Regions from separate parts of the Nocardioides dongkuii genome, predicted to be linked through region 2. Evidence: predicted binding sites of a transcription regulator. Region 2 holds the regulator's gene; the other holds the start of a gene.

Region 1 (7,707 bases), 880 kb from region 2:
TGAAGCGCCGCCTGACGATCGCGCGCAGCCTGGTCAACCGTCCCGAGCTGCTGCTGCTCGACGAGCCGACCACCGGCCTGGACCCCCAGGCCCGGCACGTGCTCTGGGACCGGCTGTTCCGGCTCAAGCAGGCCGGGGTGACCCTGGTGCTCACCACGCACTACATGGACGAGGCCGAGCAGCTCTGCGACCGGCTCGTGGTCATGGACAAGGGGCTGATCGTCGCGGAGGGCTCCCCGCTGGAGCTGATCCGGGCGCACTCGACCCGGGAGGTCGCCGAGCTCCGGTTCGGCCTCGCCGAGGAGGGCGCGAGCCACGACACGATCGCGGAGAAGGTCGCCGACCTCGGCGAGCGGGTGGAGGTGCTGCCCGACCGGCTGCTGGTCTACAGCGAGGACGGCGAGGAGGTCGTCGCCAAGGTCCACGAGCGCGGCCTGACCCCGATCGCGGTCCTGGTCCGCCGCTCCTCCCTCGAGGACGTCTTCCTGCGGCTCACCGGCCGCACCCTGGTCGACTGATGGCCGACCTCGCGCTCCGCGACGGGCTCAGCCGCCAGGTCGACTACTGGTGGACGGTCTACCGCCGCACCTGGCGCTCCTCGGTCGTCTCCTCGTTCCTCTCCCCGCTGCTGTACGTCGTGGCGATGGGCGTGCTGCTCGGCGGCTTCGTCGACGCCGACCCCGACACGCTCGAGGGCGCCCCGTCGTACCTCGCGTTCGTGGTGCCCGGGCTGGTCGCCGCCCACGCCATGCAGACCGCGGTGGGGGAGACGACGTACCCGGTGATGGGGCTGATCAAGTGGCAGCGGGTCTACGACTCGATGCTGGCCACGCCGCTGCAGGTCCAGCACCTGGTCGCCTCGACGCTGGGGTTCGTGGCCTTCCGGCTGATCACCACGTGCGGGGTCTACATGCTGGTGCTCGCGCCGTTCGGCGTCTTCGAGTCCTGGTGGGGGCCGTTCCTGGCGTTCGGGGCGCAGGTGCTCACCGGCATGGTCTTCGCGGTCTGGGTCTACGGGTTCACCGCCCGCCTCCACAACGAGGAGGCGTTCGGCGTGCTGTTCCGGCTCGGGGTGTTCCCGCTGTTCCTCTTCTCGGGGGCGTTCTTCCCGGTCGACAACCTCGGGGAGGTCGGCGCCTGGGCGGCCCGGATCACCCCGCTCTGGCACGGCGTCAACCTGTCCCGGATGTTCTGCCTGGACCACGTCACCTGGTGGGTCGCCGGCGTCAACGTGCTGGTGCTGGTCGTGCTGCTCGTCGTCGGCTGGGCCTGGGCGCTCACCGGCCTGCGGAAACGGCTGGTCTGGTGAGCACCGCGCACTCGCCGCTGACCTCGACGCAGGCCCTGCGCCTGCTCGTGCTGCGCAACTACCTCGTCTACCGCGACTCCTGGAAGCTCTTCCTGACCGGCTTCCTCGAGCCGGTGCTCTACCTGTTCTCGATCGGCCTCGGCGTCGGCCAGCTCATCGAGACCTTCGAGTTCAACGGCGAGACGATCCCGTACGCCGAGTTCGTCGCGCCGGCGATGCTCGCGGCGTCCGCGTTCAACGGGGCGCTGCTCGACTCGACGTTCAACGTCTTCTTCAAGCTGAAGTTCATCAAGCTCTACGACCAGATCCTGGCGACCCCGCTCACGACCGGCGACGTCGCGCGCGCGGAGATCGTCTGGGGCCAGCTGCGTGGCGGGTCGTACTCCGCGGCGTTCCTGCTGGTGATGCTGGCGCTGGGGCTGATCGACTCGTGGTGGGCGGTGCTCGCGCTGCCCGCGGCGCTGCTCATCGGGTTCGCCTTCAGCGCCGTGTGCATGGCGCTCACGACGTACATGACGTCCTGGCAGGACTTCGACAAGGTCACCCTGGTGCAGGTGCCGCTGTTCCTGTTCTCCGCGACCTTCTTCCCGATCACCGCCTTCGACGGGTGGCTGCGGTGGGTGGTGGAGTGCACCCCGCTCTACCGCGGCGTGGTGCTGTGCCGCGAGCTCACCACCGGGGCGCTGTCGTGGTCCTCGGCCGTGTCGGTCGTCTACCTGGTGCTGATGGGCCTGGCCGGGCTGTACGTCGTGCGCCGGCGCCTGGACGCGCTGCTGCTGACCTGAGCGCTCCCGGGTCGCCGGCACCGCTGGCGCGATGTCGGGGGAGGTTGGCAGCCGGCCGCGTGGCCGGCACCGCCGGGCTCGGCCAGGATCGCCTCATGAGCGCGATCGAGCCCGACACCAAGGACTGGACCTGGGTCCTGGAGCGCCCGTGCCCCGCGTGCGGGTACGACGCCGGCACGCTCGACCGGACCACGCTCGGCGCCCGGCTGCGGCGCGACGCCGCGGGCTGGCCGGCGCTGCTCGCCGCGCCCGACGCGGCGGTGCGGCCTGCGCCGGGGGTGTGGTCGGTGCTGGAGTACGGCTGCCACGTCCGCGACGTGCACGGGGTCTTCGGGGAGCGGGTCGCGCTGATGCTGGCGCAGGACGACCCGGTGTTCGGGAGCTGGGACCAGGACGAGGCGGCGCTCGACGGGCGCTACCAGCTCCAGCACCCCGCGACGGTCGCCCGCGAGCTGATGACGGCCGCCGACACCGTGGCCGCGGCGTACGACGCGGTGCCGGGCGACGCCTGGGGGCGGCGGGGGAGGCGCAGCGACGGCAGCGTCTTCACGGTCGAGACCCTCGGCCGCTACCACCTGCACGACGTCGTCCACCACGCCCACGACGTGCGGGCCGCGGCGGCCGCGGTGGACGACGTGCTCGGTCCGCTGCGGGAGCGTTTCGCGGCGATGGTGGGGGCGGGCGGCCGGGTGCTCGAGATCGGCAGCGGGGCCGGCCGGGACGCGGCCGCGCTGGAGGCGCTCGGGCTCGCGGTGCGCCGTACCGACGTCGCGCCGGGCCTCGTCGAGCTGCTGTGCGCCGACGGCCACGACGCCGACGTGCTCGACCCGCTGGTCGACGACCTGGACGACCCGCGGCGCCCCGGCACGCCGTACGACGGGGTGCGGGCGAGCGCCTCGCTGCTGCACGTCGCGCGCGCCGACCTGCCCGTCGTCCTCGCCCGGCTCGCCGCGGCGACCCGGCCCGGGGGAGCGCTGCACCTCTCGGTCAAGCAGGGCGACGGCGAGGGCTGGTCGACCCACGGGTCGGTGCCCGCGCCGCGCCGGTTCACCTCCTGGCGCGCGGACGCCCTGGCGGCCGTGGTCGCCGGCGCGGGCTGGGAGGTCGCTGCGCAGGAGGAGCGCGAGGGGCAGCGCGGCGAGACCTGGCACCAGGTGCTGGCCCGGCGTCGCTGACGCGACCACGGGACGTACCCTCGGCGGCGTGAGGCACACGGAGTTCTGGTCGCGGCTGGACGCGGCGCTCGGGCCGGCGTACTCCCGGACCTGGGCGGAGCGGCTGGTGATGAGCGAGCTGGGCGGGCGGACCGCGCAGGAGGCGCTGGACGCCGGCGTACCTCCCAAGGAGGTGTGGGCCGTGGTCTGGGCGGTCCTCGAGCTCCCGCCGCAGGACCGCTGAGCCCCTCCCGAGGGGGCGCGACACGCCCACGCGTCGGGTCCGCCATCGAACACGTGTTCGGGCTAGGCTGGGTCCACAGGTACGACGCGGGGCGGCTTCATCCACAGCTCTCGGCAGCGCTGAGCAGGCGCTGTCGGTGGGTCGCCCTAACGTCGCCGAGGTACCTGACACCCGACGACAGAGAGAAGGCCCGGCCATGGCTGGAGACCGCGACAAGGCGCTCGACGCAGCGCTGCTCAACATCGAGAAGCAGTTCGGCAAGGGGTCGGTCATGCGGCTCGGTGACGAGACCCGGGCCCCGCTCGAGGTGATCCCCACGGGCTCGATCGCCCTCGACGTCGCCCTCGGCCTGGGCGGCCTGCCGCGCGGCCGAGTGGTCGAGGTCTACGGCCCGGAGTCCTCCGGAAAGACGACCGTCGCCCTGCACGCGGTGGCCAACGCCCAGCGGGCCGGTGGCATCGTCGCGTTCATCGACGCCGAGCACGCGCTCGACCCCGACTACGCGGCGGCCCTCGGCGTCGACACCGACGCCCTGCTGGTCTCCCAGCCCGACTCCGGTGAGCAGGCGCTCGAGATCGCCGACATGCTGGTCCGCTCGGGTGCGCTGGCGCTCATCGTCATCGACTCCGTGGCGGCGCTCGTGCCCCGCGCCGAGATCGAGGGCGAGATGGGCGACAGCCACGTCGGCCTGCAGGCCCGGCTGATGAGCCAGGCGCTGCGCAAGATGACCGGTGCGCTGAACAACTCCCAGACCACCGCGATCTTCATCAACCAGCTGCGCGAGAAGATCGGCGTGATGTTCGGCTCGCCGGAGACCACGACCGGTGGCCGGGCGCTGAAGTTCTACTCCTCGGTCCGCCTCGACGTGCGCCGCATCGAGACGCTCAAGGACGGCACCGACATGGTCGGCAACCGCACCCGCGTCAAGGTCGTCAAGAACAAGGTCGCGCCGCCGTTCAAGCAGGCCGAGTTCGACATCATGTACGGCCAGGGCATCAGCCGCGAGGGCGGGCTCATCGACGTCGGCGTCGAGGCGGGCATCGTCCGCAAGGCCGGCGCCTGGTACACCTACGACGGCGACCAGCTCGGCCAGGGCAAGGAGAACTCCCGCAAGTTCCTCCGCGACAACCCCGACCTCGCCGACGAGCTCGAGAAGAAGATCCTCGAGAAGCTCGGCGTGGGCCCGCAGGTCGACAAGGAGGTCGCGGCGGAGCTGCCGGGCGACCCGATCGGTGTCGACGACTTCTGAGCCGGACCCCGTGCGCGAGGACCGTCCCGCCCCGTCCTGGGCCGGCGACGTCACCGCCGGGGTGGATGCCTGGACGCGACGTGCGTCCGGGCCCGCCCCGGCGGCGCCCGCCCCGGACGCTCCGCCACCGCCCGACCGGGCCGCGCAGGGGCCGGACGCCGACCCCGAGTCGGTGGCCCGCACGATCCTGCTCGACCAGCTCACCGGCCGGGCGCGGAGCCGGCGCGAGCTGAGCGACAAGCTCGCGTCCAAGAACGTCCCGCCGGAGCTGGCGACCCGCCTCCTCGACCGGTTCGAGGAGGTCGGCCTGGTCGACGACGAGGCGTTCGCGCGGGCGTGGGTGGCCGGCCGCGGCTCGGGGCCGGGCAGCTCCAAGCGGCTCGCCCGGCGCGCGCTCGCCCAGGAGCTGCGGCGCAAGGGCGTCGACGACGAGGTCGCCCGCGAGGCCCTCGACGAGATCGACCCGGCCGAGGAGGAGGAGGCGGCCCGCGCCCTGGTCCGCAAGAAGCTGCGCTCCCTGAGCCGCGTCGACGACGTGGTCGCCACCCGCCGGCTGGTCGGCATGCTCGCCCGCAAGGGCTACGGCTCCGGGCTGGCGTTCGCGGTCGTCAGGGACGAGCTGGCACAGGCCGGCCGCGACGGGGTCGAGGAGTACTGAGCGTCGTCGTGGGTCACCATGCAGGGGTGACCGACGAGCGCGAGACGCTGACGTACGAGCAGTTCGGGGTCGCCGTGCGCGACCTGGCCCAGCAGGTGGTGGACTCCGGGTACGAGCCGGACATGGTGCTCTCGATCGCCCGCGGTGGCCTGGGGCTCGGCATGGGGCTCGGCTACGCCCTGGACGTCAAGAACCTCTCGGCGATCAACGTCGAGTTCTACACCGGCGTCGACGAGCGGCTCGAGGTCCCGATCATGCTGCCGCCGACCCCGTCGGCGGTGGACCTCGCCGGGTTGCGGGTCCTGATCGCCGACGACGTCGCCGACTCCGGCCGGACGCTCGAGATCGTCCAGGACTTCTGCGCCGACCACGTGGCCGAGGCACGCTCCGCGGTCATCTACGAGAAGCCCCGGACGGTCGTGCACGCCGACTACGTCTGGCGCCGCACCGACCTCTGGATCGAGTTCCCCTGGTCCGTGCAGCCGCCCCTGGTCGACCGACGCGGCGGGCAGGCCCACTGATGACCGCGACCAGCACGGACACCAGCACGGGCGGCGCCCTGCGGCTTCCCGGGGGGCCGGTCGACCTCGCGGCGCTGGCCACCGACGCGACACCGGGGTTCTCGCACGGCAAGAAGGCCGGCAAGGCGGCGCTCGCCGCGCTCGGCGGCGAGCTCGCCGACCTCCAGGAGCGGCTCTGGGCCGAGGGCCGGACCGGCGCGAAGCGGCGGGTCCTGCTGGTCCTGCAGGGCATGGACACCGCCGGCAAGGGCGGGGTGCTGCGGCACGCCGTGGGCCTCGTCGATCCCCAGGGCGTGCGGATCACCTCCTTCAAGGCGCCGACCGAGGAGGAGGCCGCCCAGGACTTCCTCTGGCGCATCGAGCGCGCCCTCCCCGACGCCGGCTACCTCGGTGTCTTCGACCGGTCCCACTACGAGGACGTGCTGATCGCCCGGGTCCGGTCGCTGGCGCCGCCCGAGGAGATCGAGCGCCGCTACGGCGCGATCGTCGACTTCGAGCGCCGGCTCGTGGAGCAGGGCACGACGGTGGTCAAGTGCATGCTGCACATCTCGCCGGAGAAGCAGAAGGAGCGGCTCCTGGCCCGGCTCGACGACCCCACCAAGCAGTGGAAGTACAACCCCGGCGACGTCGACGAGCGGGCCCGCTGGAGCGACTACCAGACGGCGTACGAGGTGGCGTTGGAGCGCACCCACACCGAGGAGGCGCCCTGGCACGTCGTCCCGAGCGACCGCAAGTGGTACCGCAACCTGGCGATCGGCCGGCTGCTGCTCGAGACGCTTCGCGGGCTCGACCCCCAGTGGCCCGAGGTCGACTACGGCGTGACGCACGAACGGGCCAGGCTCACGGGCGAAAAGCCCGCGGCCTGACCCGTCCGGTCAGCGGTCGGTCGAGGTCGGCGGCTCAGAGCCGGTAGGTCGAGCCCTTGATCGTGGAGCTCGCGAACTTGCGCGAGCCCTTGAACACGATCTTCCAGTGGAACCGGCCGTTCCGGGGCGCCGGCAGCACCATGCTGAAGCGGCCCTTCTTGTTGGACTTGAGCGCCTTGAACTTCTTGTACTTCTTGCCCTGCTTCTTGAGCACGGTGATCTTGGTCTTGTCCTTCGGCTTCACCTTGCCCTTGAAGCCGGCCTTGCGGCCGGTGAGGCCGCCGATCTCGATCTTGCGCTGCACCTTGACGGCGATGGCGGCGGACGAGGCGGCGTAGGTCGCGTCGCCGCTGTAGAGGACGCGGTAGGTGGCGTTGCCCGCGGCCTTGACGGACTCGTACATGTAGGCGGTGCTGGAGGTGGCGACCGTCGTCCAGGAGGACTGGCCGGCGAGCTGGCGCTGGAGGGTGAGCGACCCGTCGAAGACCTGGTTGCCCGCGGGGTCGACCACGTTGATCCCGGCGGACAGGGAGTCACCGAACTCCAGCGGGGAGCTGACGGAGTAGATGAACGGCCGCTCCGCGTAGGCCGACACGATGCGGGTGGCGGTGGCCGCCGAGGCGGGCGAGGCGGAGGTCGCCACGAGGGACGCCATGGGGGCGACCAGGGCGGTGGAGATGACGGCGGCCAGAAGGCGTCGTACGCGCACGGCGATGGTTCCTGTTCTCGAGGGTGGGAGTGGACGGCGTCCCGAGCCGCAGGCGGAGAACTACCCCGCCGGGTATCGGTTAAACGCCGATCCTCATCCGGTTAGGGTCATCGCGTGATCCCGACCGTGCCCGTGACGCGCTACGTCACCCCGCTGCGCGAGGGCGGCAGCCTCCCGGGCATTGTCGAGGCCGCGGACCTGGGCACCTACGT
Region 2 (7,707 bases):
TCCACGGCTCAGTGGACCGCCTCGCGCTCGAGCTCCACCCAGACGACGGTGCCGACGGTGTCGCGCTCGGTGCCCCAGCGGCGGGCCAGGGCGGCGACCAGCTGCAGCCCGCGGCCGTGCACGCGCATCGGGTCCGCTCCACGGGGCGCGGGCGCGGCCCGGGTCTGGGACCGGCCGCCGCGGTCGCGGACCACGAGCGTCAGCGCGTCCATGGTGAGGCTGACCCGCAGCTCCGAGGGCGTCCCGGTGTGCATGACGGCGTTGGTGACCAGCTCGGAGACGCACAGCTGTGCGGTCTCGCTCAGCTCGGCGTCGACGTCCCAGGAGGCGAGCTCGCGGCGCAGGAACCGACGCGCCTCGCGGGCCGCCCGCGGGTCACCGGTGACGACGGTCGTCGCGACCCGCGCCCCCTCCGGCGGGGTGATCAGGTCGTGGCGCACCTCGTCGGGCGCCTCGGGCCGCAGCGCGGTGAGCTCCTCGGCGGTACGGCGCGCGATCGCGGCGAGCTGGCCGGCCTGCCCGTCGTCGAAGGCCTGTCGCTCGGCGTAGTAGACGAGCAGCCCGCCGATCGCGCTGGACGGGCCGGGCAGCGGCACCACCGCGACCGCGACCACGCTCTCGTCGCGCTGGCGCTGCGCGAACTCGGCGTACCTGCGCTCGAGGTCGTCGATCGCCACCAGGAGCGCCCGGCCGGTGCGCACGACGTTGGTGAGCGGGACGTCGTCGTAGGCGTCGATGTGGTCCCACGCGAGCTCGCGGGCGTCGAGGTGGTCGGTGGAGGTGAACTTGAGCCGTCGTCCGCCGCCCTCGGCCAACGCGATCGCGGCGCGTCGCGCACTGGTGAGCGCGGCGAGCTCCACCAGGACCCGGCGCGCGACGTTCTCGACGCCGTCCACGCTGCGGGTCGCGCCCGCACCCCCCACGTCCTCCACGGCGTCAGCCTAGTCCTGCGAGTCCTTCGCTGTCGGGTAGGCGCATCGGACACAATGGCGGCCGTGGCCAGCCAGGGGAAGCGTGCGGGATCGCGACGAGCGGCGCCCAAGCCCCGAACGTTCCGTCCGGAGCTCTTGGCGCTCGCCGTCGGAGTGACGTTGGCGGTCGTCGCGTGGGGCTACCTGGTGTACGCCGCGATCGACTTCGGAGCCTCCGCGCGCGGAGGCGAGACGCAGGCGTGGTGGTTCCTCGGGCTCGCGTCGGCCGGTGCGATCGCGTGCCTGTTCATCGGGCTGATGCTGGTCGCGCGACTGCTGCGCGGGCTGGGGATCACCTCTCCCCCGCCGCCGCGGGCGTCGGTCGGGACGACCGGACCCGACGTCCTGGGCGCCCCGGAGGACCTGCCGCGTCCGCCCGGCGGGCGGCGCGCCGCGCGCTGAGCGGGGTGGTCGAGCAGGGAAGGCGCCCCGCGCCTGACCGTTGTCGAGACTGTGAGTCTTTCCTTGCAGCCCTGATCACTGATGGGCTGTGGGTACGACGGCCGCGGGTGTGACCCCTGTCGAGACTGGCCCTGCGAGTCCTTGGGGACTTAGAGGTGCCTTCCTCGGGACTTGTCCGCTCGTGGTCGTCGGCCCCGGCCCAGGTCGGAGGAGCTGGCCTGATCAGGAGCTTGACCGCCTGGCGTTAGCGGCGCCCGACGTGTCTCATCACAGTCCTGCCGATTCTCCGTCCCGGACCGGAACCACGTCCCCGTCCGGCAAGGAGAGAACGCATGACCAGTCTGACTGACTCGATCGACCTGCGGGAGGTAGTCGACGTCGTCATCGGCGTCGACACCCACGTGCACACCCACTCGGCTGCCGTCGTCGATGCCCGTACCGGTGGAGTGCTCGGTGAGATCACCGTCGAGGCCACCTGCGAGGGCTACGCCGAGCTCATCGAGTTCACCGAGCGTCACGCCGCCCTGCGTGCCTGGGCGATCGAGGGAACCGGCAGCCACGGCGCCGGCCTGACCCGAACCCTCAGCGAGCGCAGCGAGGTCGTCATCGAGCTCGACCGGCCCGTGCGGGCCAAGCGCCGCAACGGCGCGAAGTCCGACCCCCTCGACGCGATCCGCGCCGCCCGCGAGGCCCTAGCCCGACCCCGACTCGGCACCCCACGCACCGGTGGCGACCGCCAAGCCCTGGCCGTCCTGGTCACCGCACGACGCTCCGCGATCCAGGCAGCCGGCGATGCGCAACGGCAACTGTTCGCCCTGATCATCGCCGCCCCCGAACAGATCCGGAGCCGCTTTCGAGGCCAGCAACTGAAAACGATGATCCGCACCGCCGCCGCGATGCGCACCCACACCACCTGGGACCTCGAGACCACCACGACCGTGACCACACTGCGGACCCTGGCCCGCCGCAGCCAACACCTGCAGGCCGAGGCCGACGACTACGAGAAGACCATCACCGCCATCGTGAAGTCATGGCGCCCAGACCTCCTCGACCAACCCGGAATCGGACCGATCACCGCCGCGATCGTGCTGTGCGCCTGGTCCCACCCCGGCCGCATCCACTCCGAAGCAGCCTTCGCGATGCTCGCCGGCGCCGCACCCATCCCCGCCAACTCCGGCCAAACCACCAACCGCTACCGCCTCAACCGCTACGGCGACCGACAACTCAACCGCGCCCTGCACACCATCGCCATCACCCGGCAACGCTGCCACCAACCCACCCGCGACTACACCGCCCGCCGCACCACCGAAGGCAAGAACCCCCGCGAGATCCGCCGATGCCTCAAGCGCTACATCGCCCGCGACCTCTACCGACGCCTCGAGAACCCACCATCACCCCTTGACGCAACATAGGAGCGTCCCCCGCAGCCTGCCACCGCCGTACGCCGGCTCACCGGGTTTCGACAACGCTCACCCGCTAGTGCGGCCTCGCTGCTCAACCCCCGGCGGTGGTCGAGCAGGGAAGGCGCCCCGCGCCTGACCGTTGTCGAGACCCCCGCAGCATCCCCACGACCCCCACCACCGCCGTACGTCGGCTCACCGGGTTTCGACAACGCTCACCCGCTAGCGCGGCTTCGCTGCTCAACCACCGGGTGGGCGCGGATTCGCTGCTCAACCACCGGGAAATGCCGCAGGGGCGGGGCCACCGCTGGCCCCGCCCCTGTCTTCCCCGGCCCGTCAGCCGGGGTCGAGGCGGCTGACGAAGTCTGTGTGTGCGGGCTACTCCGTGGGGACGCGGAGCCGCTGGCCGGCGACGAGCATCGCCGAGTCGAGGGCGTTGAGCCGCTCGATGCGCTGCACCATCTCGCGCGTGTCGCCGTCGCCGCTGGCGTCGGCGGCGATGTCCCAGAGGGTCTCGCCGGTGCCGACGGTGACCACGGTGGTGGGCGCGGCGGCGCCGCTCTCGTTGCTGGCGACCGAGCCGGCCGCGACGAACAGGCCGACGGCGAGCAGGACGGCCATCGACAGCACGAACACCGCCAGCCGGCCGCGCCGGGTCAGGCGCAGGGTCGTGGTGGGAACCATCGGGTGGGTCATCGTGCTCATCGGGACCTCCTGGGGAAGTGGCGGTCAGCCTTGGATCGTGCGGTCGGACTGATGTCTAGTGGGAGCCACCGACAGTCCGTCCGGATCGAACATGTGTACGAGACTAGATCAGGTGTTCGAACAGAATCAAGGGTCCGACGAACATTTGTTCGAACGACACGCCGTTCGAACAAGTGTTTGAAACTGGGGCGGCAGGAGGACTACCGTGGGGCCACGAGCAAGCCGGGCCGTCGACGGCCCAGACGAAAGGCGTCCCGCATGGCCACCAAGAAGAACGTCCGCGAGCTGCCCGACGGGCCGCCCGACGCGACCGGCCTCACCCCCCGCCAGCTGGGCGTGCTCGGCCACATCAAGGACAGCATCGAGAAGCGCGGCTACCCGCCGAGCATGCGTGAGATCGGGCAGGCCGTCGGTCTGACCAGCTCCTCGAGCGTGGCCCACCAGCTGAAGGTCCTGGAGGAGAAGGGGTTCCTCAAGCGCGACCCCAACCGGCCGCGCGCGCTCGAGGTGTTCCTGCCCGAGGTGATGGCGGCCCGCCGCACGCTCAGCAGCGCCGAGGAGTCGTCGTACGACGAGACCGGTGTCGGCGACGCCGCCCCGGTCCCGACCAACGTCCCGCTGCTCGGGCGGATCGCGGCCGGTGGCCCGATCCTGGCCGAGGAGCGCTTCGAGGACGTCTTCCCGCTGCCTAAGCAGCTGGTCGGCGAGGGCGAGCTGTTCCTGCTCGAGGTCTCCGGCGACTCGATGATCGACGCGGCGATCTGCAGCGGTGACTACGTCGTGATCCGGCGCGAGCAGACCGCCGAGAACGGCGACATGGTCGCCGCGCTGCTCGACGGCGAGGCGACGGTCAAGACGTTCCGCCGCAAGGACGGCAAGGTCTGGCTGCTCCCCCACAACGACGCCTACGACCCGATCGACGGCACCCACGCGACGATCCTCGGGAAGGTCACCGCGGTCCTGCGACGAGTCTGAGGTTGTCGGCGCTGCGTGCGAGGATCGACGTCTGCTCGTCGCTCGTTCTCGGATGGAGATCCTCGTGCCCGCTCGTCCCCGCACTCGCACGGCCGCCGTCGTCCTCGGCGCCCTGGCGGTCGCCGCCTCGCTGCTGACGGCGCCCGGCCCCGCGGTCGCGGCGCCGGCGGCGACCGACCCGACGCCGGGTCCTGCGGCCGGCACGGAGGGCGGCACGGAGGCCGCCGCGGTCGAGGTGCTCGAGGAGGCGCGCGACGTGCTCTCCGGCGACCCGCAGGGCCGCGACGCCACGATCGTGCTGCACGACCTGGCGCTCGCGGCCGGCGACCTGCCCGAGGACCGCTTCGGCGAGGCCGACCGGATCCTGGCCCGGCCCACCGACGGCCCGCGCGACCCGCTCGGCAACGGCTACGGCCCCAACGCCGACCCCACCTCGACCTGCGGGGTCGTCTGCGTCCACTGGGCCCGGGCCACCGGCGACGCTCCCGACCTCGCCGACGGTGACGGCGACGGGATCCCCGACCACGTCGAGACCGTGCTGGCCACGCTGACCTCGATCCACGACACCTACGTCCGCGCCGGCTATCGCACGCCGGTGGCCGACGGCAACCGCGGCGGCAACGCCAAGACCGACATCTACCTCGCCGACATCGGCTCCGACGGGCTCTACGGCTACTGCGCGCCCGACGACGAGCCGACCCGGCCCGCGGCGCCCGCCTACTGCGTGCTCGACGACGACTACAGCAGGGCCGAGTTCCCGGCGAACACCCCGCTGGAGAACCTCCAGGTGACCGCGGCGCACGAGTACTTCCACGCCGTCCAGTACGCCTACGACATCTTCGAGGACGGCTGGTTCCTGGAGTCGACCGCGGCCTGGGTCGAGGACGAGCTGTACGACGGGGTCAACGACAACCGGCAGTACCTCCGGCAGAGCCCGCTCGCGCAGCCGTCGCGGTCGATCGACGACGGCTCCGGGATCCGCGTCTACGGCAGCTGGATCTTCTTCCGCTACCTCACCGAGCGCTCCCCCGCCGCCCAGGGCGGGCTGCCCACGATCGTCCGGGACATGTGGCGCAAGGCGGCCGGCAACGCCCGCCGCACCGACCCGCACTCGATGCGGGCCGTCGCCGCGGTGCTGGCCGCGCGCAAGATGAAGCTCCCGCGCACCGTCGCGCGCTTCGCTGCCGCCAACCGCCGGCCGGCCACGGCGTACGACGAGGGCGCGTCGTACCCCGTCGCCGCCTTGGCGGGCGTGCTCCGCGTCGGTCGCCGCGACACCCGCCGCACCACCACCCGGATCGACCACCTGAGCAGCTCGACGGTGCGCGTCCAGCGGCGCGGGTCGATGGGCAAGGCCTGGCGCCTGCGAGTCGCCGTCGACCTCGGGCCGAAGGTGGCCTCGCCCGCCGCGGTGGTCACCGTGCGCACCAAGTCCGGTCGGTTCCAGACCCGGCTGGTCCGTCTCGGCCGGTCCGGACGCGGCGGCGTCACGGTGCCGTTCGGGTCCCGCGCGATCCGCTACGCCGAGGTGACGATGGTCAACGCCAGCCGCCGCTTCGACTGCTTCCAGGGCAGCTACTTCTCCTGCCAGGGGGCGCCCCGCGACGACAACCAGCGGGCGCGGCTCACGGTGTCGACGAAGAAGGCCACCCGCTACAGCAGGTGAGCGTTCGTGCGCCGGACGTCATACGCCCTGGTCGTCATCGCCACCCGTTCGTATGACGTCCCGGCGGGACCCGTGCACACTCACGCCGACTCGGCCTCCAGGGGGCGTCAGCTGGGGTCGGCGGCGAGGCGGGAGAGGGCCTTCCGGACGACGGCGGGGTCGGTGGTGGTCCACATCGGCGGGAGGCTGGACTTGAGGAAGCCTCCGTAGCGGGCGGTCGCGAGCCTCGGGTCGAGGACGGCGACCACGCCGCGGTCGGTGGTGGTGCGGATCAGCCGGCCGGCGCCCTGGGCGAGAAGCAGGGCGGCGTGGGTGGCGGCGACCTGCATGAAGCCGTTGCCGCCGGCCTTGTCGGCGGCCTTCTGGCGCGCGGACATCAGCGGGTCGTCGGGCCGCGGGAACGGGATCCGGTCGATCAGCACCAGCTGGCAGGTCTCGCCCGGCACGTCGAGCCCCTGCCACAGGGAGAGCGTGCCGAACAGGCAGGTGTGCGGGTCCTCGACGAACTGCTTGGCGAGCTCGGGCAGCTGGGCGTCGCCCTGCGCGAGGGTGGTCAGGTGCGGGAGCCGCTCGCGGACCGCCTCCGCTGCGGTCTCGGCCGCGCGCCGGGAGGAGAACAGCCCGAGCGTGCGGCCCTCGGCGGCGTCGACGAGCTCGACGATCTCGTCGAGCTGGGCCGGGCCCAGGCCGTCGCGGCCGGGCGGCGGGAGGTGCCGCGCGACGTAGAGGATCCCCTGCCGGCCGTAGTCGAACGGCGAGCCGACGTCGACGCCGCGCCACGGCAGCGCGGTGCCCTTGGTGTCACCGGCGCCGCTGGCGGAGGCCGACGCGGGCGCCCCCTCGAGCACCCGCTCGGACGGCTTGAGCCCCACGCTGGAGGCGAGGTTGCCGAAGTCGCCGCCCAGCATCAGCGTCGCCGAGGTCATCACGACGGTCTTGTCGGTGAGCAGCTTGTCGCGCATCGTGCCCCAGACCTGGAGCGGCGCCACGCACAGCCGCGGGGGGATCCGGTCGGTGCCCTCGGAGAGCCACAGCACGTCGGCGTCGGAGCCCGCCGCCATCCGCTCGGCGGTCGCGAACACCTCCTGCACCGCGCCGCGGGCCTGGGTGCGGCCGGCGTCGGCGTCGCCGCCCTTCTCGCCCCCGTCGGCCTTGGGGTACGCCGAGAAGCACGCGCGCGCCGCGTCGCGCACCAGGGCCAGCGCGTCCGCGAGGTCGTCGGGCACCCGCTCGAAGCGGCCCGGGGTTGCGTCGCCGATCGCGCCGCGCAGCGCGTCGGCCGCGTCGGCGAGGTCGTCGGCCTCCGAGCCGTCGACGTACCGCTGCGACCGGCGGGCCGCGCGCTCGACCTCGGCGGCCCACAGCTCGTCGGTGGCGGCCTGGGTGACCCGGGCGGTGAGCTCGTGGGCCTCGTCGATGACCACCACGTCGTAGTCGGGGATCATCGGCACCCCCTCGATCGCGTCGATCGCGAGCAGCGAGTGGTTGGTGACCACGAGGTGGGACTTGTGCGCCCGCTCGCGCGCCAGCTCGGCGAAGCACTCCTGGCCGAACGGGCACTTCGCGGCGCCCAGGCACTCGCGGTGGT

Evidence for each region. Region 2 encodes LexA, which represses DNA repair genes until DNA is damaged. Its sites were predicted from a motif close to TCGAACANNTGTTCGA; they were not measured.
Region 1: recA (recombinase RecA) is a predicted target of LexA. The motif match lies at 3,538-3,553, and genes of this name have one in related genera.

What each region holds. Positions count from the first base shown of each region.
Region 1 is NZ_CP059903.1:1,787,803-1,795,509, forward strand. Features, by position in the region: gene H4O22_RS08650 (ABC transporter ATP-binding protein) at 1-518, shown strand, start outside; gene H4O22_RS08655 (ABC transporter permease) at 518-1,309, shown strand; gene H4O22_RS08660 (ABC transporter permease) at 1,306-2,094, shown strand; gene H4O22_RS08665 (methyltransferase domain-containing protein) at 2,190-3,269, shown strand; gene H4O22_RS08670 (DUF3046 domain-containing protein) at 3,298-3,492, shown strand; gene recA (recombinase RecA) at 3,689-4,741, shown strand; gene H4O22_RS08680 (regulatory protein RecX) at 4,752-5,399, shown strand; gene H4O22_RS08685 (phosphoribosyltransferase) at 5,426-5,920, shown strand; gene H4O22_RS08690 (PPK2 family polyphosphate kinase) at 5,920-6,786, shown strand; gene H4O22_RS08695 (hypothetical protein) at 6,821-7,495, opposite strand; gene H4O22_RS08700 (HipA family kinase) at 7,610-7,707, shown strand, end outside.
Region 2 is NZ_CP059903.1:907,526-915,232, reverse strand. Features, by position in the region: gene H4O22_RS04365 (mismatch-specific DNA-glycosylase) at 1-5, opposite strand, end outside; gene H4O22_RS04360 (ATP-binding protein) at 9-932, opposite strand; gene H4O22_RS04355 (hypothetical protein) at 996-1,373, shown strand; gene H4O22_RS04350 (IS110 family RNA-guided transposase) at 1,706-2,785, shown strand; gene H4O22_RS04345 (LysM peptidoglycan-binding domain-containing protein) at 3,152-3,478, opposite strand; gene lexA (transcriptional repressor LexA) at 3,737-4,453, shown strand; gene H4O22_RS04335 (MXAN_6640 family putative metalloprotease) at 4,506-6,119, shown strand; gene H4O22_RS04330 (ATP-dependent DNA helicase) at 6,227-7,707, opposite strand, start outside.